3 regions of the Paralabilibaculum antarcticum genome follow, and region 1 is predicted to be linked to each of the others. Evidence: riboswitches for the same ligand, from Rfam matches in the RefSeq annotation. Region 1 holds a riboswitch; each other region holds the start of a gene.
What was found. A riboswitch is a leader RNA that binds a small molecule or an ion and turns the genes downstream of it on or off. The one in region 1 is predicted to bind cobalamin.

Region 1 (5,663 bases):
ATCCTACTATTATTAAGCATGCCAAAGGTTTTGAAATAAAAATCTTGGATAATGGTTTAAAAGAACTTACCGTTTGGGATCCTTGGAACAAAGGGAAAGTATTTCAAAAGTACTATTTAAAGAATCGTGGTGAAGAACTGAAAGATACAGTTCCAAGTGATGGTTTATTGGTTGAAGTGCCAATAAGAAGCATTGCTGCACTATCGAGTACCCAAATTGGGATCCTAAAATTTTTAAATGTTCAAGATAAAATTGTAGCGGTATCTCTTAAGGATCGTATTTATGATGAGGACTTGAATAAAAAGGCGCAAAATGGCGAAATACAAGCTGTTGGTCATTCCGAGACGTTAAACTTTGAGAAGATTGTAGAGATTGATCCAGAATTGGTAATGGTTGCTGGTTTTATGAAAATCTCCGAAAGGGAAACCAAATTAATGCAAGCGGGTTTACCTGTTGCCTATAATATCGAATGGATGGAATCTTCACCATTAGCAAGAGCTGAATGGGCAAAATTCATTGCAACTTTTTTTAATAAAGAAGCAGAAGCTGAAAAGCATTTTAAGGAAGTTGAAGATCGCTATAATGGGCTTAAAAAGTTGGTTTACGAAGTAGAAAATAAGCCATCCATATTGTCTGGGTACAATTTTAAGGGAACTTGGTATATGCCAGGAGGCCAATCGTACTTAGGGCAATTTTTACGTGATGGGAAAGCAGATTATTATTGGTTCTCAGATAGCACAAGTGGTAGTATTCCTTTAAGTTTCGAAGTGGTATTCGATAAGCAAGGTGAAGCAGATATTTGGTTTGGTCCGGGACAATGCAAAACATTGGAGGATTTGAAAAACTTAGATGATCGTTATACCTTATTTAAGCCATATAAAACTGGAAATGTTTTTTGTTATACGAAAAGAATGAACAGCCGTGGTGCCAATGATTGGTTTGAATCTGGTGTAATGCAACCCGATGTTGTTTTTAAAGATGCAATTAAAATATTACATCCTGAATTGTTACCAGATTATGAATTGTATTATTATCAGCAATTAAAATAAGATATGATATTGAAGAAAGGTGGAAGTTGGTTATCGCTCCTATTTGGGATTTTATTTCTGATTATTATTGGGGTTTTTCTTCTCGATTTGATTTTTGGAAGTGTAAACATTCCTTTTGAGAAAGTATTTGCAATTCTTTCGGGAGGAGATGTGAAAAACTCATGGAATTATATTGTTCTTAATTTCCGTTTACCAAAAGCAATCACGGCAATTATTGTTGGTGCAGGACTTTCTGTAACCGGGCTTATGATGCAGACTTTATTTCGCAATCCTTTGGCTGGTCCATATGTTTTGGGAATTAGTTCTGGTGCAAGTTTAGGCGTTGCTTTAATGGTTATGGCATCGGCAATTGCTCCTGTTTTATTTGGAGCTATTTCTGCATTTTTGGGAAGTTGGGCCTTAGTTGTATCAGCAGTTGTAGGAGCATCTCTTGTGTTTATGCTTGTGGCTTTGGCTTCTATTCGTATTTCCGACAGTGTTTCTTTACTGATTATTGGAATCATGTTTGGAAGTATAACGGGTGCTGTAGTAAATATTCTCCAATACTTTAGTGATCCGGAGCAAATTCAAAGTTTCATAGTTTGGACATTTGGAAGTTTGGCAGGTGTTACCTGGAACGAAATGCAGGTTATGGCCCCAATTGTTTTTTGCGGTTTAATTATAGCATTCTTTCTGATTAAGCCTTTGGATGCCTTGTTGCTAGGGGAGAATTATGCTCGCGGCGTTGGAATATCAGTTAATAAAACACGAATTGCAGTTATCATTAGTACGGCATTAATTGCAGGAACCTTAACGGCATTTACAGGACCTATAGCATTCGTTGGTGTTGCGGTACCGCATATCGCACGTTCTATTTTTAGGACAGCAAGCCATAAAGTATTAATGCCAGCAGTCGTTTTAATAGGTGCGGCTATCATGTTGGTTTGCGATATCATTTCACAAATACCGGGCAATCAAAATACCTTACCAATTAATTCAGTAACCGCTTTGTTTGGAGGACCAGTGGTGATTTGGGTAATCATGAGAAGTAGAAATGTAAAGGCATCTTTTGCTGGATAATTGAGCGTATGAAAGCAGAAAAAAAAGAAATTCAAGATATATTGGTAACACAAGATCTTTCCATTGGTTACAAGCAAGGAAAGAAGGAAAGTTTGTGTTTACTTTCTGATGTAAATCTAACCATCAGAAGGGGTGAAATGGTATGCCTTTTAGGACCAAATGGAGCAGGGAAATCTACTTTAATGAGAACCATTGCTGGTATTCAACCTCCATTGGCTGGATGTACTTTAGTAGAAGGGATTCCTATTAAGGATCGAAATTATAAAGAGATTGCTCAATTGTTAAGCATCGTTCTTACCGAGAGAATTAATGTTGGGAATCTGACCGTTTACCACATAGTATCTTTAGGGCGTCATCCTTATACTTCATGGATGGGGAAATTATCTAATGAGGACAACGAGAAGATTAAGTGGGCCTTGGAACAAGTAGGCTTGTTGCATTATGCTAATAACTTCATTAATGAATTAAGCGATGGTGAGCGACAAAGGGTAATGATTGCAAAAGCTTTGGCTCAAGACACACCACTAATCATGTTGGATGAACCAACTGCGCATTTAGATTTACCAAATAGAGTAGAGATTATGCGTTTATTGCATCGACTGGCTCGGGAAACTAATAAAGCCATTCTTTTATCTACACATGAATTAGATTTAGCACTTCAAGCCGCCGATTTAATTTGGTTGATGTCACGTAATGAACCCGTTAAGGTTGGAGCTCCTGAAGATTTAGTCCTGAATGGAAGCATTGAAGGAACATTTCATAACAAATCCTTTAATTTCGATCGCAAAACGGGAAACTTCATCATGAATTATCAGAAAAAGCAATCTATACAGCTTTTGGGTAATGATGTAATGGGCTTTTGGACACAAAGAGCTTTGTCTCGTGAAGGTTATCAGGTTAGCTGTGAGCAAGTAGGAGATTGTTGTGTTAACCTATTGGAGGACACAATGGAATGGGAAGTAAAGCAAAATGGAAGTACTATAAAATGCGTGAGCATTCAGGAATTACTTTTTTATTTAAGAAATAGTTTGTCGAAAGAAAAATAGACAATTTCCAAATGGTATTTTATTTGGTGAAAAGGAGACATTTCAATTTTGGAATGTCTCTTTTTCATTTAGCTAACTGTATTGTGTCTTGATTTGGATTATGTTTTAAAATAGATACTAAAGAAGAGATTAATTAATCTGATTTTATATACATTTGCACCGCATTTGGCTCCCAATACTCTTCTTCGAAGAGTGGGATGAAAAGGGAATTCGGTGAGAATCCGAGACTATACCCGTAGCTGTAAGTTCTAAAACAGCTTTTTGAATTACTCCTTGCCACTGTTTCGTTTTATCGGAATGGGAAGGCCTCAAAAAGTAGAACAAGTCAGAAGACCTGCCTTTGCAATCAATACAAGTCATTGCTTTCGGGAAAAAGAGCAAGTGAACGAAAACTTTATCAATATCGATAATAGGGATTGCTTTGTCATAACTGGTCCTCTATGTCATGTTCTAAATTTTCTTTTCGCTCCCTGTCTGCATTGCATTAGTTAAACTTATTTTCATTTAATCTTAAAGACATGAAAAGAACATTTTTAACGGCTTTTGCATTGCTATCACTATTAAATTCTGCAGTAAAAGCTGATGAAGTTCCAAACCCAACAGATGATAAAGGGGTTGTGAAACATCTAAACCTATCAGAAGTGAAGATAAACGCTTCACGTGTGAACTCGAAAATCAAGGATCTGCCTCAAAAGGTTGAGGTTATTACCAAAAGAATGATCGAAGCATCTCCTGCTAGTGATGTTGCAGGTTTGTTGAAAAATGCTGTGGCAATTGATATACTGCAATATCCTGGTGTATCGGCTGTTGTTAGTATGCGCGGTTTTACACCATCTCCATCGGTAAAGTATACTAGTATTTTAGTGAACGGAAAACCTGCAGGAACTGAAAATATTGCTAGTATCGATCTTGCAAATGTTGAGCGGGTTGAAGTTTTGAGAGGGCCTTTTTCAGCTCAGTATGGTTCTGATGCAATGGCTGGTGTGATTAATATCGTGACCAAAAACAGCACGGGCGAATTATCTGGCAAAGTTACTTTTGAGTATGGTAGTTTTGCAAGTTCGAAAGCAAATTTCAATATCGGTGGTTCACTATCCGATGCATTGGATTTTGATCTAAGTTACGCTATACAAAGTCAGGATAAGGATTACAAAACTGGAGATCGTAACCTTTATGATGAGGAGTATGCAAAATCGATTTTGGATCCATCTACTTATGGCGGAAGAATGGAAAATACTCAGTTTCAGACATCAAATTTTGATGCTCGTGTGGGGGTTAAACTAGCCGAAAATTGGAAACTTAATCTAAATGGAGGCTATTATGCTGGGAACGGTATTGAAACACCTGGTAATTTCTGGCATACAGAAGGTATGGATTCAAAAGATATTGAACGGTATACCGCTGGATTTGATGTTTTGGGAAGTATTGGGAATCATAAAATTACCTTTTCTCCATTTTATTCAGATGAAGACAACAAAACGGTAGATGTTGGTTCGGATGGTTATGGCGATTTTGAGAGTGATTACAAAAATTATGGATTTCAGTTATATGATACCTATGCCTTTGATGTGCATTCTGTTGCCTTGGGGATTGATAATAAAACTCAGAAATATGAAAGTTCTAATTTCGATACTGCAGGTGTATTAGAAGCTCCTTATCAACCAGATTACAATAATATTGCTACTGGAATTTTCGGACAAACTCATTTTAAATTTTTGAATGAAAAACTTGATTTGTCAGTAGGTGCAAGGGGAGATATGATAAAATTTGAACTGGAAGCAGACAAATTGTTGGCGAACGATAAAAGCTCTGAAGATTATTGGGTTTTTACTAAAAACATTGGTGTGAAGTATCAGTTGACTAAAGATCTGTCAGTACATTCTAGTTGGGGAGATGCTTTTTTAGCTCCTAAGGCATATCAGGTAGCTGGTTTCTATCAAAGAGGTACAGTAAAAACAATTGGAAATGCAGATTTGAACCCGGAAAAATCAAATACTGTTGATGTGGGATTTGCTTTTAAAAATTTCAAAAAAGGAATTAATTTTGATTTGACTTATTTCAACACCTACCATAAAGATAAGATTGTGAGAAGCAGTTTGCAGAATGGTGATATAACCTACATCAATGCAATGAAGTCTGAAATGGATGGTTTAGAGATCGTAGCATCGTATGATTTTGGGGCTGTGCAAGACTACGATTATTCTTTGCGTGTATATTTGAATTACACTCATCTTTTTGATGCTGATGTAACTTATAAAGATGCTACAGGTCTTACTCAAACAGGAGAAATGCGATATGTGCGTGACAATACTGCAACATTTGGAGTTGAATTCGATAATTTGAAAGGTTTTTCAACCCGTTTAAGTGGTCGCTATATTGGACATCGATACGAGAACAATTACATGTATGTAGCTGATTATTCAAATTGGCCAACGGTAAGTAAAGCGCCAATTGTTTACAATGCAAAGGAAGTTAGACCAGATGTACTTAATAAAGCTTTGTTACGCCA
Region 2 (9,373 bases), 150 kb from region 1:
TCTCTGACATTGAGGTGTCAAAAAAAATTAAACTTTTAGCTGATCAATGTTGGGAGTATAGAAATAGTAATCCTGATTCTGCTTTACTTTTAGGCAAACAGGCAATAGATTTGGCTGTACAGCATAACGTAAGAGAGGAGTTTCCAAGGCTTAATGGATATGTTGGTGTTGTGTATTTGCACTATTTACATGATATAAAAGAATCTACTCCCTATTTGCATCATGCTATGGAATATAGTTTTGAGCAAAAAGACAGTGTTCAATTAGCTTATGCATATAATAACTTAGGGGATTTGTATTTATTGACTGGGAATACTCCTTTGTCTTTGAAATATTCGAAGCAATCATTAGAATTATTTGAAAAATTAAATCATTCTGCAGGAAAATCATATTCTTACGCAAATATGGGCTTGGCATGTCGTGCAAATAAAGAGTTTGATTTGTCGATATATTATTTTGAATTAGCAAAAGATGCTTGGCGAGATTTGGGGGACGAATACGGTGTTGGTTCTGTTTTACTTGAAATGGCACGTACATACGATGCTCAGGGAAATTATGATGTGGCAATGAGTTATTATCAAAAATCATATAATAAAACAATAGGATTAACAAGTGTAAGATATGCGGCTTTTTGCGTGGATGGTATGGCTGGTATTTATTATTACCGGAATAAATACGATAAAGCATTTGAATATTATGATAAAGCTTTAAGGCTAAATAAAAATAGAAATTACAAGTATGGTCAAATTGATAATTACATTGGTTTAGCCTTAGTCTATGCACAAAAGAATAATAAGGTTGATGGAGAAGCTGCATTATTCAAAGCACAAGAATTAGCTCAAGCTTTAGGATTGAATGTGAAGATTTTGGAAGTTCAACAGGCTTATGCCAAATTCTATCAAATTTTAAGGGATTTTACCAAGGCTCTGGAGTGTTATAATAGATACTATCATCAATATGACTCTATATTTTCATTACAACAGTTCGAGATCATCAACGAGATGCAAAATGGTTTTACCATTCAGCAAACCCTTTCGAATACAGAGCAGGAGTTGGAAAATGGAAAAATTAAGGAATTGTATTTACTAGTTATTTTGTTACTTCTGCTTGTTATCGCTGTGGTGTTTTATTGGCAATATCAATCTCATAAAAAGCTAAACAGACAATTGTCCGAGATAAATAGGACAAAGGATAAATTATTCTCTGTTATTTCACATGATTTAAAAAATCCATTTAATTCCCTCATTGGTTTTAGTGAACTGTTGAAAGAGGAGGTTGAAAGGGGAGATTTGGATAATATAAAGAGATTCTCTGGGTATTTGAATCAAGCATCTCACGAAGGGATGAAATTGCTAACCTCTCTACTGGATTGGTCAAGATCTCAATCTGGAAAGATTACCTTTTCTCCTTCTGCTTTGAAATTGGAGGATGTCTATTCTGATTTAAATGAATTTTTTGAGCAAGAAAGACATAGATATGGAATTACGATTGACTTTATCACATTAGTAAAAGAAGAGATTATTATTGATCCGGATATTATAAGAACGGTTTTGATGAATTTAATTTCGAACGCTATTAAATACACTAATGAAAATGGAGTGATTCATGTTGAAGCCAGCAAGCTAAATGATGTGATACAAATTAGGGTTCGAGATAATGGAACAGGAATGTCCAATGAAGTACTTAGTAATTTATTTAATGAGGAAGAGCAAATGATAAGTACTCCAGGTTTACGTAATGAGCAAGGGACAGGTTTGGGTTTAAGTATTTGTGCTGAGTTAATACGTATTCATAATGGAAAAATACGGGTGGAGAGTGAATTGGGAAAGGGTAGTTTGTTTGAAATAGAAATTCCTTTCATTACTGAAAAGGAGGAGAAATAAAGGCTTTTAAGGCTTAAAAAAGAATTTTTTCTTGATTTGTTTGCCTGATTTTTTTTCATTCTGTCTTGATGCACTACGGCATGTAACTTGTTGTTTATGAATGTGTAGTGTGATTCGCATAGCTTTGTTTTATAGAAATGAAAAGACGCAAATATCATAAAAAGATCACCTAATGTTCTTTTTTTTTTAACTTGCGAAAGTAGCAACAGCTTAATTCAACCTTAAAATCTGCTTGCAACGATTAAACCAAACCATGATGAAACAGTATAAAAGCTTAACATTTCCTGCTCTTTTTTCGGAAACTGTAGAGAAATTCGGAACCTGTAACGCAATGGCCCTTGTAGGGCAAACACCTTTTACTTATAACGAGGTAAATTCACATATTCAATCTTTAATTGTATTTTACGAGAAATTAGGTATTAAGCCCGGAGATAGAATAGCTATTCTTAGTACAAATATGCCCAATTGGGGAGTCGCATATTATGCAACTACCTTTATGGGAGCAGTGGTTGTTCCTATTCTTCCGGATTTTACCGAGTTCGAAATTGAAAATATATTACAACATTCTGAAGCTAAACTTATTTTTGTCTCGAAAGCTTTGTCTTCCAAATTAGATAATATCAATGTTGAAAGTTTAGAGTCTAAAATTAGCATTGAGGATTTTTCACTGATAAATTCAGTGGAATCATCACCTAAGTTTGACTTGGCAGAAAAATCTACCACAGACTATCATATTAATGAAGATGATATGGCCGCGATCATTTATACATCCGGAACTACAGGAAGTTCTAAAGGTGTGATGCTCTCGCATAAGAATATTTGCTCCAATGCCACGAGTGCCAGAAACCTTCATCCAATTAATGAAACAGATCGTTTCCTTTCTATTTTACCGCTTTCTCATACCTACGAAAACACCTTAGGTTTTGTGATTCCAATGTTGGCTGGTTCATGTATCTATTATCTTGGAAAAACGCCGGTACCTTCTCTATTGATATCAGCATTAAAAGAGGTTAAACCAACTGTTATGTTCTCTGTTCCTCTGATTATTGAAAAGATATACAAAGGAAAAATACTACCTAACATCAATGGAAAAGCATTAACCAGATATTTGTACAAAATTCCATTTTTCCGTAGAAAATTAAATGCAATTGCAGGGAAAAAGCTGATGGAAACCTTTGGTGGTGAATTAACTTTCTTTGGTATTGGTGGTGCTAAATTAAACGATCAGGTTGAATTATTCCTAAGAGAAGCAAAGTTCCCTTATGCTATTGGTTACGGCTTAACTGAAACAGCTCCATTGATAGCAGGAAGTGGTCCAGCTATTACTAAATTTCAATCAACTGGTCCTGCATTAATTGGAGTAGAATTGAAAATTAATAATCCCGATCCTGTTACTCAGGTGGGAGAAATATGGGCTAAAGGGGATAATGTAATGCTAGGCTATTATAAAGATCCAGAAAAAACGAAAGAGGTTTTAACTGAAGATGGCTGGTTTAAGACAGGAGACTTAGCAAAAATGGATAAAAACAATTATCTCTATATCGAAAGTCGATTAAAGAATATGATTGTTGGTGCTAGTGGTGAAAATATCTACCCTGAAGAAATTGAATCTGTTATTAACAACTTCAAGCATGTGGTAGAATCAGTTGTAGTTGAGAAAAAAGGAAAACTAGTTGCCATGGTTCATTTTAATTATGAAGAACTGGAGCAACAATATAAAACAATTAGGAAAGATGTTGAAAACTATGTGGATCAGCAAATTGATGATTTAATGCAGGAGCTTCACGAATACGTTAATTCCAGAGTAAATAAGTTCTCACAAGTGCAAATGGTCATTGCTCAGGTTGATCCTTTTCAAAAAACTGCAACTCATAAAATCAAACGCTTTCTATACTATTAGATAAACAAAAGGCTGATTTTCATCAGCCTTTTTTTATGTCTTCTTATTCATCCAGAGACCAACTGTAAATTAAAGACGCATCTCCAGTAAATTCTTTTTCACGATCAATTTCGGTTTGTTTTTCGAATTCTGGCCCAAAGCGTTCAAAAGCACTGATAAAACCAAAATCTCGATCTGGAATGTCTTTTAAAATCTTACCAACTAATGAGACAGCCTTTTTGGAAATAACCAACCAAGGAACTGTTGCAGCGCCAACAAGATCTGTAACAATGCCAAAAGCGTCGCCAGCGATCCCTGTTTCAATTTCTTTCAATATTTCGCCTAAATCTCTTTGTGCTTTTCTTGTATGTCGTAGATAGATATGCACGTTTAATTCTCGATCTTCTGGCATTTCCCTACTCAAAATATACAATCCTTCGGATCCAGATTGGTCCGTATCAAAAAAGTATTCGTTGTCGTGACGCTTACTCAATTTGAATGGTTCCTGAGGAATGGTAGTGACCATCATTTTATCATTTTCGGTAGGATGGTCAGCGATGATTACAAAGTATAATTTCCAACTTCTTTTAGGGCGATAGATCCGTATTCCATCAATTTCCAATCTTACTTTACTCATGATTTTAGGCTTTAGTTTTTATAAATATAGAGATTATTATGTTGAGGTAGAAATTTTATAGAATTTTTATATGGTTTACTTGTTTGCGCTTGTGATTAGATGTTATGGAAGTTTTATTTATGTTTTTAGACAGATGTACTTGATGTTGTTATTTTTAATTGTTTGATATTCAGGTTGTATTGGTTTGATGGTTTTTGTGGAAGGATTCCATATAGGATAGCTCGTGCGGATCTTAAATTTAAATTGATACATTTGTTACGTGATTTGGCAATAGTAGATCTCTTGATCATCTATTAAAGAGGGAATCCGGTTTGAATCCGGAACTGTACCCGCAGCTGTAATCTCTATACCAAACTCTGTTGCACAATGCCACTGTATCTTATGGAAGATATGGGAAGGCGCAACAAGAGGGAGAAAGTCAGAAGACCTGCCTAATAACAAATATGTTTAATCGATACTTTCGGGACTAAAAGTGAGATTATGATGAGATATGATGTATTCATGCCTGCGGGGCATGCTGTTTTTGGTTCTTACAAAAAGAGCCAACTTTGCAAAAATAAACCAGGAACAAAGAGCGCTCCGCTCATTTTGTATTCCAATAAATTGTGCTGGTTTACCAATAAAAATAATTTCGACAAACAAGTTGACGCAAGCAATTATTGTGAAAACATAGTCTTGTTTCGGAAAGCAATTCAAAAAATTAGAATCCAATAATTCTACTTGTTGATTTCAACAGGTAAGAATTGATATACCCCAAATTTAAGGCAAACCTCCGTTTGCAAGCTTGAAATTCGAGATAATATGATGCGTGAAAGAGGAAAAGTAAGTATCGTTGGAGCTGGACCAGGTGATCCGGAATTAATTACACTAAAAGCTATTCGAGCTATTGAAAATGCTGAAGTGGTACTCTATGACTATTTGGTAAATAAGCAATTGCTAGACTATTGTAAAGAGGGTTGTGAGATTGTTTATGTTGGAAAAAAGAACCGACAACATACTTACCCACAGGAAGATATTAATAAAATGTTGATTGAGTATGGATTGGCAGGGAAAAAGATTGCTCGATTGAAAGGCGGAGATCCATTTGTTTTTGGGCGAGGTGCAGAAGAGATTTTAGGCTTGAAAGAACACGATATTGAGTTTGAGGTAATTCCTGGAATCACTGCTGGAGTAGCTGTTCCAGGAGCCGCAGGTATTCCGGTTACATTGCGAAATGTAGCTTCATCAGTGGCTTTCTTTACTGGTCACCAATGTGCAAATCACAAAACGGAGATTTATTGGGACAAAATCGCAACAGGAATTGATACTCTTGTGTTTTATATGGGCGTAACACAAGCCCCAAGAATTGTAAGAAACTTGATGGCCTGTGGGAAAAACCCAGAAACTCCAGTAGCCATGATTCGTTGGGGAACATTACCAGAACAGGAAGTTCTTAAGGGAACACTTGGGACGATTGTTCAAATGATGGAGGAACACAATTTTAAACCACCAGCAATATTTATTGTTGGTGAGGTTGTGGCTTACTCGGAACAATTATCACCACTAATCAATCAAATGGCTGAATCAGAAATAGAATAGTTATGAGCAAAAAAGGAATTTTAATCTGTGGGCACGGTACCCGTAAAGAAAGAGGAGCAAAAGCTTTTCAGGAATTTGCAATGAAATATGCTGCTCAAACTACCGATTATGAGGTGGAACTTGGCTTTTTAGAACTTTCGGAACCTAATTTTGAAACTGGCGTGAAGCGCTTGCTTGAGAAAGGAGTTAAGGAGATTATAGCTGTACCGGTATTTCTATTTACTGGTGTTCACATTCAAAGAGACATTCCTTATGCTCTAAATAGCTTTCAGGAAAAATATGATGTGAAAATTCAGCTAGCAAATTACATTGGAACTTGCCATGAAATGGTTGATTATAGTGTAAAGCTTCTTGAGGAGACACTAAAAGACAAAAACTGGAATGTTGAGGAAACAGCATTTCTGGGATTAGGTATTGGAGCTTCAAAAGCCGAAGCAAATGGTGATTTGGCAAAAATGACCCGTTTGATTCAGGAGAAACAAAAGTATCCTTTTTCAATTAATGCCTATACGAGTAGCATGACTTATCCTGCTTTGCCTTCGGTATTGGAATGGATGAAAGTTTTGCCTTTTAAAAATATTGTAATGCTGCCTTTCGTGTTTTTCCCTGGTGTTTACATGGATAGAGCATATGAAACAATGGATGTTTTTGTGAAGGAAAATCCGGATAAGAACATTGCAATTGCACCCTTATTAGGTGATACAGATGGTTTGTTTGAGATCTTAAATACAAGGTTGCAAGAGGTCTTAGATGGTAAAGTAGATTTGATTGCATCGACAGATTTAACTGGAGTTGAGCCACATCACCACCATCACGATCACGATCATTGCCACGGACATAGTCATGATCATGGACATCACCATCATTAATAAGAACAGAGAGAATAGTTAGATATGAGCGGAAAAGTGTTTGGAGTGGCTTTAGGTCCCGGAGATCCGGAATTGATTACAGTTAAAGCCTTGAATTGTCTTAAGAAAGCGGAGAAAATATATTATCCGGCAACGCAAACATCGAAAGGAAATCAGGATAGTTTCTCTTTGGTGATTTTGAAACAACTGGATGTTGAGGAGTGCAAATTTGTACCGATTACGGTGCCGATGAGCAAAGATCGATCGCATGCAGAAAAAGCATATGCAGACCTGTTTTTAAAGGTACAGCAAGATGTGAAAGAAGGAAAGCAGGTTGCAGTTGTTAGCGAAGGCGACATCTCTTTCTTTAGCACATTTGCTTACTTGTTAGATGATTTTAAAGCTAACAGTATCGATTTTGATATGATTCCTGGAGTTCCTGCTTTCATACTAGGAGGATCGGCTGGGAGATTGCCTTTGGTAACTCAAAACGACAAGCTTTTGGTTGCGCCTGATTTGGAAAATAAGGAAGAGTTGAAATCTCTTTTGGAGCAAAATCAAACGGTTGTTTTAATGAAAATTTCTAAAGTTCGAGATTGGATCAAGGACTTTATTGCAGAAAGTAAACTACAGTTCTTTTATGGGGAATACTTAGGAACAGAAAAGCAGTTTACCTGCACCGATATGGACAATTTGAAGGATCGAAAAATTCCATATTTCGCCATTATCATATTTTACGGAAATAAATAAAAAATCATGCCAAATATATTAGGGAAGATAACTGTTGCAGGCTTAGGGCCAGGAAGTCCTGAGATGTTTTTGAATCCTGCAATTGATGCAATCAGAGAAGCCGATATTGTGATCGGATACAAATACTACTTTCAGTTCATAGAATCATTTCTGAAAGAAGGAACTGAATGCATGGATACTGGAATGCGTCAGGAAGTGGAGAGAGCTGAAAAAGCATTCGAATTTGCAGAACAAGGAAAAGATGTTGTGGTAATTAGTTCTGGAGATGCTGGAATTTATGGAATGGCATCGCTTGTTTTCGAAATGGCAGAAAAAACAGAATCGAAGGTTGAGCTAAAAGTTGTACCAGGTATTTCGGCATTTCAAGCAGCAGCGGCAAAATTAGGCGCTCCTTTAAGTCACGATTTGGTCATTCTGTCCTTATCGGATTTATTAACCAGCTATACCCTAATCGAAAAGCGTATTAAAGCTGCAGTAATGGGTGATTTTGTTACAGCCATTTACAATCCGAAAAGCAAGAAGAGATATTGGCAGTTGTATCGTTTAAAAGAACTGTTTTTAGAAGGACGAGAAGAGACCACTCCGGTTGCTATTGTACGTCAGGTAGCTCGCTCTGAAGAACAAATTACCTTAACAAACTTACGTGATTTTGATCCCGAAATGGTTGACATGTTTTCAATTGTAATTATCGGTAATTCACAGTCTTACATTTCAGGAGATCGTTTTATCACGCCACGCGGATATTATAGCAAAGAGGAACAAAATGGAAGACCTGGTCCATTGATTATGCAGGAAAGCTTCCGAACCATTGCTGCTGAATTGAAAGGAATGGATTTGCCATTGGAAACAAAATGGATGATGTTACACTGTATTCATACATCTGCTGATTTTGAATTGGCTAAGATCCTAAAAGTACAGAACAATGCGGCTCCAAAACTGAATGAATACCTTCAAAAAGGTGGTGTAATCATTACTGATGTAACAATGGTTCAGTCAGGAATCCGAAAGAAAGCTTGCGAGCGAATGGGCGTTGAGATCAAATGCTATTTGCACGATCCTCGTACAATGGAATTGTCAGAAAAGCATGGCATTACACGTACACAAGCCGGAATTCGTTTAGCCGTTGAAGAGCATCCTGATGCCTTGTATGTATTTGGAAATGCACCGACCGCTTTAATCGAACTAACAGAATTGATGCGAAGCAAAAATATTCAGCCTGCAGGAATTATTGCTGCACCTGTTGGATTCGTAAATGTAAAGGAATCGAAACACAGAGTGAAGAGCTTTACCGAATTGCCTGCGGTTATTATTGAAGGCAGAAAAGGTGGTTCAACATTGGCTGCAACCATTGTAAATGCAATTCTTAGTATAGAAGATGCTTACGATTTAAAACCAGGGAGAGATGTTTAATTTTTACATCATAGGCATACCAGATCGAATGGAAGTGAGCCTTTCTGCCGAGGTGAAAGAAGTGTTGAGTAGTCAACGTTATTTTTCGGGAGGAAAGCGTCATAGAGATTTGGTGGCTTCATACTTACCAGAAAATGCTGAATGGATTGACCTTGTTGTTCCATTGGAAGGTACTTTTCATGCATATGAAAAGATTGAAGAGCCAATTGTAGTGATTGCCTCTGGAGATCCTTTGTTTTTTGGAATTGGCAATACGATAAAACGTCGTTTCCCAGATGCCAAAATGAAGGTGTACTCTTATTTCAACAGTCTGCAATTGTTGGCTCATGAATTTCAATTGGCTTATGGTGAGATGACCATTTGCACCTTAACGGGAAGAGATTGGGTA
Region 3 (9,373 bases), on a different contig from region 1:
ATGAACCGTTAGCCAAACTTTTAAGCCTAATGCTTTAATTCTAGAGCTAAGCAATTTCACTTCATGTAAAGAGGAGTGATTGTTCGTTGGAGAGTGCCAAATTCGCAAGCGAATGGTATTCACTCCATTATTCTTGCAAATTTGCAATGCATCTAAATTATTATTTCCATCACGATACAAAACGCCGTTTTCTTCCATTTGTGGCAAAAAGGACATGTCTACTCCACGAATAAATTCATTAGCGTCGGAAATGATTTCATTTTCCAAATTATCACTTTTTGAGCAGGATAAGCATACCATGCTCATGCAAAGGAGAAAGATGTAATATCGTGGCATATGGGTTGTAAATATCTTATGCAAAGTTAATAAACTTACGAATTACATTTCAAATGCTTTTGTTGTATGTTTATCGTGTTAATATTTTAATCATTTCAATTAGTCTATTTCTATTTATTGGTTTAGCAATGTATTCGTTAAAACCAGAAGAAAGCATTTTCTCCTTATCGTTTGATAGTGCATAAGCGGTTTGAGCAATAATAGGAATGTTGTTATCCATTTCTCTAATTCTTCGTGTAGCTTCATATCCGTCCATTACAGGCATGTTAATATCCATTAAAATAAGGTCTATATCACTTTGGGTAATGAATATTTCAAGGGCTTCAGCCCCATTTTTTGCAAGTATTATTTCGCTGCTTATGTCTTTAAGAATAATTGATAAATATTTAGAAATTTCTACTTCATCCTCGGCAATTAGTATTTTAACCCCATTTTTAGCAGGCTGTTTATCATCCTGTTCTTCAGTATGTAATGTTGATTGCGTTTGCGAATTTAGCGGTAAAGTAAATTGAAAGTTTGAACCTTCTGATTTTTCAGACTCAACCCAAATTTGGCCTCCTAATGCTTCTACGTAAGCCTTTGCAATGGACAAACCAATTCCTGATCCATCATAACCTTTTGAATTTGTATTATCTTCTTGTTCGAATCTATTAAAAATTCGATCGAGTTTGTCGTGTGAAATACCTATGCCTTGGTCTTTTACAGAAAATTTAACAAGTCCTTTATTTTTTCCTGCTAAACATTCACATTCAATTTGTATTGTCCCTTCTTTTGAAAATTTGATGGCGTTTTTAATCAAATTTGTAAGAATAGAGGCGAATTTTGCTTTATCTGTTTCCATTACTAAATCTTTATTTTCAGATTTCGTAAGAAATTCTAGTTGTATCCCTTTTTGTTCAGCCTCCAGTTTAAAAAAGGAATGCAAACTTTCTATTTGTTTGGTAATATTTAATTCAGTCTTCGAGATTTTAATTTGTCCTGCTTCAATTATCGAAATATCAATTAAATCATTCACAGTATTTAGAAGTCGATCGCCACTTTGTTTAATAATGTTAATGAACTCCTCTTTTTCTTCTCCCGTAAGATCGGAATCTTGCAATAGGTTTGTAAAGCCTAAAATGCCATTCATTGGTGTTCTTATTTCATGACTCATATTGGCTAAAAATGCTGACTTTAAACGATCACTTTCCTCTGCATTTTCTTTCGCTCTAATCAATTCTTCTTTGATTTTCAACTCTTTTGTAATGTCACGAGAAGCTTTTATAAATTGTAACAATTTATGATTTTTATCAAAAACAGGTGAAATAATCACTTGTTCAACATAGCGTTCTCCATTCTTTTTTTTATTGGTTATTTCACCTTTCCAAATTTCACCTTTTGTAATTGTATGCCATAGATCTTCATAAACCTCTTTTGGTGTTTCGTCCGATTTATGAATGCTTGTGGACTGACCAATGAGTTCCTTGTTTGAATATCCGGAAGTGTAGGAATAGCCAGGGTTTGCATAAGTGATAATGCCATTTAAATCGGTAAGTGCAATTGGGGAAAGACTTTGGTCAATAGCTGTGTAGAGACGTTGAATTTCCAATTCATTCTTTTTACGGATGCTAATATCATTAATAATTGAATAGATATAAGACTTACCACGAAGTATCATTTTCCCACTAAACACTTCTACATCTCGTATTTCATTGTTTGCTAGTTTGTGCTTGTATTCTGCGTTATAGTTCTCACATTTTGTTGTTTTATTAATTTCACTTGTTATAAACGAAGACGAATCAGTGCTAAGATCCTGAATGAAAAGAGTTAATAATTCCTGTTTGGTATAGCCGTAAAAGTTGCAAGCAGATTGGTTTGCATCTTCAATTTTTGAATTCTTAGCATCAACTAATATCATAGCCGATGCGTTTTCGTTAAAAAGCGCTTCGTATACCAATTGGCTTTCTTCCGCTTGTTCTTTGGCATTTTTCAACAGTTCGATGTATTTTACACGCTTAATAAACGCACCGATATTGTGGGCAATGATTTCCAAAATTTTAAGATCATTCTCAGAATATGCGTCCTGATTATTGTAATCCTGTACTGCAATGGTTCCAATGGATTGATTGGTTAGTTTGTTGATGATTGGCGCACCCATCCATGCAGCAGAGGGTTCTTCAATTACTTGCGCATTACTATCGGCATAAACTTGTTCTTGTTCTTTGCCAACAATAATTTTACCGATTCTGTTCCGACGCACCAAATCGGTTAGGCTGCCTTTTAATTTGGAGGTGTAGTTTTCTGGGTAAGTGGCATAGGCATCAACGGAGTACGGGAAGGAATATTCTTGAGACTCAGAATGATAAATGGCAATGTAAAAATTATCGGCGCTTATCAGTTTTTTAATTTCCTGATGAATCTTTTCCAGATAATTGGAAAGCGAGTTTTCTGTAAATGACAATTCTGATATCTCGTAAAGAAAGTGTTGAATGTTTTCTTGTTTTGTTCGTTCCGTAATGTCTCTGTAAATACCTCCGAATCTTATTTTTCCATCAACTTTAACTGGGAAGTTAGATAACTCAAAAATGCGATCCTTAATCTGAACTGTTTTTCGATTTATTTCGTTGTTGCTTAGTGCATTTTCATAGGTAGGATTAGAAGCGAGCTGAAAAGGATTGTTTGGTATTTCTTCATCTCGTTTGAATTTTATTTCTTCTTCACTTTTATTTATAAATTCACATAAGCTCTTATTTACATTCAGGTATTTCTCATTTCCATCCTTAATGTAGATCATGTTGGAAGATGAATTCACAAATGAGGTTAATTGATTTTCACTTTCTTTCAAACGTTCTTGAGCTTCCTTTTTGTTTGTGATATCAATAATGAAACCATCATAACTCTCCGTTTTGTTCTCTTTGTTTCTAATGGCTCTGGCGGTCATTAAAACCCAGATAGGACTTCCATCTTTTCTTTTGAATTTAATCTCAACATTTTTAACCTGAGGTTTTGGAGAAACATCATATTTGGCAATTAATTTTTCTCTTTCTTGGGTGTCAAAATAAAAGTCAGCTATGTTTTTGGAGAGTAATTCTTCTTCTTCTGCAAAACCGAGTAAGGAAAGCATTTCATTGTTTACCATAGTGAATTTGCCATCCCGGTTGGTCTGATAGAACCCAATGGGCGCAAAATCGATAATGTTTTTGTAAAGTTTATCGTTTGAGTTAGTTGGCATATTAGAGATTTCTTTTACAAAACAAAAGTAAGAATTAGGGCATTTTTATTGTTAATAAGACTCTTTAGTTTTAAGAGCTTAAAATATTATTATGAGCTTGCAGCAAAATAAGTCTGTTCATTTCTCATACTCAATTAATAATGGTATTGATTCAATGATTATGAATGATTAAACGATAGGGAAAAGAAAATGTTTCAAACTTTACTTCTTTAGGGGAGCAGTTTTTTGTAGGTGAATTTAGCAGAAGGTTTTGCCTGCATAACATATTTGGTTCGCTTATTTTTTGTATTTCATACGATTGTTCTTTTTAGTCTAAAATATAAGAAGGTGTTGTAGTTGCTGATTTAAAGGTTTATGGCATAGGTTTAATTTGTATGGGTAAATTTAGAGCACTAGCATTTTATGGGGAAGATAATCAATATATAAAATTTAAGTATTATAGTTATGTTTTACGTGATAAGTTTCATTTATTTTTAAGTTAATGATTTTTTTTCTAAAAAATAGCATCTATCACAGGCGATACTCAATTAATGAGGCAGAATAGAGCTCAGTTTTTCTGCTCAATACATTCTTAAGTTGATGTGCATACTCACGAAATGCATTTTAAATGCTTTTGTCGAATGCCAATGGCTCTTGTTTTGTGAGTAATATCTCATAAGCTAATCATTATTAATTGCAAATTATTCTTATCTATCGCGCAAGCGAATAAGCAATACTAAGTGTTTAAATATTGTTTTATAGCATGTTTTTACATTTAACTTAAAAGCAAAATAGTTTATAGATTTGTGCTGCAATTGGTGCGAAAGCTCAATAGGGAATCCGGTGTAAACCCGGAACTGTGCCCGTAGCTGTAATTCTCGTTACATCTTTAACACGTGCCACTGTCAGCCTAAGGCTGATGGGAAGGCGTTAACAGATAGAGATAAGTCAGAAGACCTGCCATTGCAACAGAGATCATTGCTCCGGGACAAGGGTTTATGATGTACAGTTATTCTATTTGATAGGGCTCGTATTGGGCTTTCTGTGCACCTTCCAGTTATTTCCAGAGCATATTTTTTAATCAAAAAAACAAAATGATGAAAAAATTATGCGCTATTGTTTACTTGCTTTTTGTGGTGAGTATTAGCTTATTTTCAATGCCAAATAACTACCGAGGGGTTGTTAAAGGCATGGTAGTTAACCAATCGTCGAAAGACCCACTTCCTTTTGTAACAGTTTCGATTCCCAACAGTACCAATGGTACTTTAACCGACGATTCGGGTGCTTTTTTGCTGGGCAATTTAAAACCCGGAAAACATGAATTACAGTTTTCTTGTGTAGGTTTTAAACCAATGCGTAAGCAATTTGAGATTCAGGAAAATGTTCCCGTAAATCTTCAGGTTTCCTTATCGGAAGATGTAATAGGACTCGCACAGATTGTTGTAAGTGCAGACAGAAGTCAGGTTAGTCGTAAGGAAGCGCCTGTAATTGTAAATATGTTATCGGCCAAAAGCTTACAGCAAGTAAACTCTTGTTCGTTAGCTGAAGGTCTTGCGTTTGCTCCTGGCATCCGTGTCGAAAACAATTGCAATAATTGTGGATTTAACCAAGTGCGAATGAATGGTATGGAAGGAAATTACTCTCAAATACTGATTAATAGTAGACAAGTTATTAGTGGTTTAGCCAGTGTTTACGGATTAGAGCATATTCCAACGTCTATGATTCAGCGTATCGAAATTGTTCGTGGTGGTGGTTCTGCTCTTTTTGGCTCAAACGCCATTGCAGGAACTATTAATGTAATTACCAAAGACCCTATTAGCAACAACTTTAGCCTTAACATTCAAAATAATATATTGGGTGTGGGCCTTAACGATAAGGCTAATGATTTTAATATTGACTTTAATTCTTCTATTATTTCAGATGACCGAAAAACAGGTATGTTTTTGTTTGGTGTCAAACGAGAAAGAGAAGCCTGGGATGCAACAAATGATGGTTTCTCAAATCTAGTTGAAATAAAGAGTAAGGGAGCTGGTATGCAAGCCTACCATCGTTTTTCAGATAGAAGTAAACTATCCGCAGAATATCATTTTATAAACGAATATCGTCGTGGTGGAGATCATTTAAATCGATTGCCTTTTAATTCGGAAATTGCTGAGCAGGTAGAACATGATATTCATGCTGGAGGCCTAACCTGGGATTTATATTTGGATAAAGAGCGGAAGCACAAATTATCGACTTTTGTATCGGGGCAATATACCGATCGTGAAACTTATTATGGCACACAAATGTTTGAGGATGCTGATGGAAATCCCTATACAGTTCCTCGACCAGATTATAGTGCTTTCGGCTCTACAAAAGATATTGCCAGTGTTATTGGAACACAGTATGCTACTGATTTAGATAAATTTCTAATGGCACCTGCGAAAATTGTGTTGGGTATCGAGAATACGTACAATACACTAAAAGATAAGAAGCTGGGTTATTTCGATCCAATTAAGAATTTGATGCTTGAAAATACGGTGATTTCAGATCAGCGATACAATACTTTTGGTTCGTATGCTCAGGTAAAATGGGATCTTAATTTTATGAACTTGCTTGTTGGAGGACGATTTGATTCTTACCGTATTAAAAATGATGCCGATCATTCTGTCTTTTCAAATAGTGTATTCTGTCCTCGTGTTAATCTGCAATTTAAGCTAAGTGAGAATATTAATGTCAGAACAAGTTATGCTAGAGGATACCGTGCGCCACAAATATTCGATGAGGATTTGCACATTGAGGCATCAACAGCCAGAACCATTACGCACGAATTAGATGAGAATTTGAAAGAGGAAACATCGAATACTTACTTGCTTTCTGCTGAATGGGATTTTACAATGAATAAGTGGGAATCTTATTTCTTGGTGGAAGGGTTTTACAACCGTTTAAACAATCCATTCTACAATGATTACATTCCAAATCCAGATAATTCGCAAGATTTAATTGCCTTGCGAACCAATGCAGGAGGATCGGATGTTGCGGGTGTAAATTTTGAGTACAAATTGGTTCCTTCTCATGTGGTAAACTGTCAGTTGGGTTTCACCCTTCAGAATGGCAAGTACGATACTGCTTTAAACCAGGGTGAAAATACCTTTACGGATAAAGTTTTGCGAAGCCCAAACCAATATGGCTATCTTCTCGTGAATTTGAATCCATCTCATCATACCGAACTGTCAATTAATGGAACCTATACTGGGCCAATGCATATGGTACACCTAGGTGGAGGATTGGATAAAAATGGTATGCTGATAGAGGAGTCTTTGGTGAAAACCAACTCTTTTTACGATTTGGGTTTCAAGTTTGCTTATCACATCGATTTTGGAGATCAGATGAAAATAGAATTTAATGCTGGTGTAAAGAATTTGTTCAATTCATTTCAAGACGATCCTGATTATGGAAACTCTCGAGATGCTACCTATGTGTATGGGCCAATTTCTCCAAGAACGATTTTTTTTGGAATCAGTTTAGGAAATGTTTTATAGGCTAGTAAAAGTAAAGGTGGCGAATTGATTCTCATCAATGCCGCCACCTTCTTTCTAACTAAATGTGTATTGTTTATGAATTAATCGATAAGACTTACTTTACTTGATATCGTAAAGCTTGAATAGAGACTGCCATCACTATAGGTGCCACCAGTGTACAATCCATTTGTTTTTGATCCGTTCGAGTTGCCACCCAAATAGATGTTGTAGCTTACGCCATTTTTTAAATCTGGAGAAGATACCACGAACGACTGAAATGCCTTTTTTGGTTTTATGGTCAGAATTTGATCTCCATCGGCACTTTCGATGTGAACCATTTGTCCGGCCGGCTGGGTACTATTAAAAGTTATTTTAGCAGCATATTGTGTTGAAGCAGTGCTAGGAGCTTCGTCCATTCGTGAGGTGCCAGATCCGACAAGCAATCCACCACTAATTATGCAAGAACCATCGTAATCCAATGCGCTATTCTCATTTGTTGCAGAACTACTTACAATCACGATTCCACCACTCATTACAATAGCATCATTCGAATCCAATCCATCTCCGTTCGAATCTACTACAATATAGCCTCCGTAAATATTCAGGGCGTACGTGCCAGTCGATTTTGTTCCTGGGCCCGAAGAACCGCCTCCTGCAGAGATGTTAATTCCATCATCGCTTGATATTGTGAAGATGTCGCCATCGTAAATGTTGATATTTCCTTCTGCACTTTCCAGTCCTTCGTAGGATTCACTGATGTTAATGTAGCTATCAATGATATCTAAATCAGCATCAGCATGTATTCCATCATCACCAGAAGCAATCTCGAAAACACCATCGTTAAGGGTAATTATCCCGTTCGAATGAATGGCATCGTCAGCAGAACTGATACTGAAAACTCCACTTTCGATGATAATCTGTGAACCCGCTTTAATTCCTTTTGTAGATGTGCTTGAATAAGTATTACTAGCACTTCCTCCACCGGCGATGAGGTCCATCTCAGCATAGGAAATGAGCACATCAGTTTCTGCGGTAATTGCATCGCCATCTGATGTGATTTCGAAATTACCGTTTGTAATAGAGATGTAGCCCTTTGCATCATCCTCTTCTTCGTCCGATTTTAAGCCATCACCACCACAGCTTATCAAAAAATCACCATTCTTTATAATCAGATAATCTTTTCCACGTATGCCGTCGTCCACTGCATTTATCGTGATCAACTCACTGTCTATAATCAGTCCATCTTTACTTGTAATTCCATCGTTGAAATTTCCTTTTACAAGCAAAGAGCCCTCGCCGTAAATGGTCATATCGTCTTTGCTGTAAATACAAGCGTTCGAATCATCATCTTCTTCTTCGTAGGTGTAGACATTACCATCGCTTAGGTAATTCTGCATGCCTTTTTCAAGAACGATCATGGTTTTTTCTGCACTTCTAATAAAAATGGGAGAGTTGTAGGTACAGTTGATATCAACACCATTTAAAATAAGACGAACAATGTCTTCATCTTCGGTATCAACAATAATCTGTCCATCGGAAAGGGAACCGCTAATGTTATAATTTCCTGCTGCCTTGATGGTAAGTGTACTTCCATTTGTACTGATTCCATCGGCATTACTGACAATCGAATTATCGTTAAGTACTACCGAAATTTCGGTAGTACTATCCCAAGAATAATCTTCAGTGCTTTCATGACTTTCTACATTATCTGTTTCTTCGCTGATTGTCTCACTTTCTTCTTCGTATTCTTCTGAGTCTGTATCTCGTTCACAAGAGAAAAGAGAGAGGGATAGAAGCAATGTAAACAGCAAGGATAATTTATTTTTTTTTGTCATAAAGCAATTTTATTTTAATTTTTACTTCAAGTAACTTGTTACTGCATCTTTTCTCGATTGTGCATGAGATTTTAGTGTTTCTACGGCTGAGTCGAAGCTAGAATTGGACCCGATATATGTGTATCCCGATTCTTCAGCGTAAGCATAATCTTTAATTAAATTGTAATGAGCAGTGTAGGTATCGCTAAGTTCCGATGGAATAAATACCTCGTTTACGAACTGGAGAAGGTAGTTTTCATACACTTTTTTGTAATCGGTATCATCAGCCAAATAGCTAATTAAGGGCCACGAAGAACTAACTTCATTTAAAGAAAAGCTTAGTGCGCCAGATTGTTTTCCGTTTTGGAAAGCTTCGTTGTTATCCCAAGGAATCCAGGTAAGCTTACTCGTGCTCGGATCATTGTATAAATAATAGTTGTGTGTCATGTTACCATACGTATCCCAATTTTGGATTACAGTATTGGCAGCCAACCATTTTAAGAACCCATCCACATTAAATACTGCTTCCAAAT

Region 2: it holds a riboswitch for cobalamin, as region 1 does, so the genes downstream of both, cobA (uroporphyrinogen-III C-methyltransferase) here and L3049_RS16615 (TonB-dependent receptor plug domain-containing protein) in region 1, are expected to answer to the same signal.
Region 3: it holds a riboswitch for cobalamin, as region 1 does, so the genes downstream of both, L3049_RS19755 (TonB-dependent receptor) here and L3049_RS16615 (TonB-dependent receptor plug domain-containing protein) in region 1, are expected to answer to the same signal.

Annotation. Positions count from the first base shown of each region.
Region 1 is NZ_JAKJSC010000005.1:40,986-46,648, forward strand. Features, by position in the region: gene L3049_RS16600 (ABC transporter substrate-binding protein) at 1-1,049, shown strand, start outside; gene L3049_RS16605 (iron ABC transporter permease) at 1,053-2,108, shown strand; gene L3049_RS16610 (ABC transporter ATP-binding protein) at 2,117-3,154, shown strand; cobalamin riboswitch at 3,303-3,510, shown strand; gene L3049_RS16615 (TonB-dependent receptor plug domain-containing protein) at 3,673-5,663, shown strand, end outside.
Region 2 is NZ_JAKJSC010000005.1:184,569-193,941, forward strand. Features, by position in the region: gene L3049_RS17170 (tetratricopeptide repeat-containing sensor histidine kinase) at 1-1,883, shown strand, start outside; gene L3049_RS17175 (AMP-binding protein) at 2,140-3,783, shown strand; gene L3049_RS17180 (hypothetical protein) at 3,827-4,399, opposite strand; cobalamin riboswitch at 4,648-4,848, shown strand; gene cobA (uroporphyrinogen-III C-methyltransferase) at 5,201-5,977, shown strand; gene L3049_RS17190 (sirohydrochlorin chelatase) at 5,980-6,846, shown strand; gene cobI (precorrin-2 C(20)-methyltransferase) at 6,871-7,575, shown strand; gene cobJ (precorrin-3B C(17)-methyltransferase) at 7,582-8,985, shown strand; gene cbiE (precorrin-6y C5,15-methyltransferase (decarboxylating) subunit CbiE) at 8,978-9,373, shown strand, end outside.
Region 3 is NZ_JAKJSC010000009.1:29,875-39,247, reverse strand. Features, by position in the region: gene L3049_RS19765 (glycoside hydrolase family 53 protein) at 1-267, opposite strand, end outside; gene L3049_RS19760 (PAS domain S-box protein) at 407-3,547, opposite strand; cobalamin riboswitch at 4,325-4,505, shown strand; gene L3049_RS19755 (TonB-dependent receptor) at 4,624-7,047, shown strand; gene L3049_RS19750 (carbohydrate-binding domain-containing protein) at 7,128-8,861, opposite strand; gene L3049_RS19745 (CotH kinase family protein) at 8,883-9,373, opposite strand, start outside.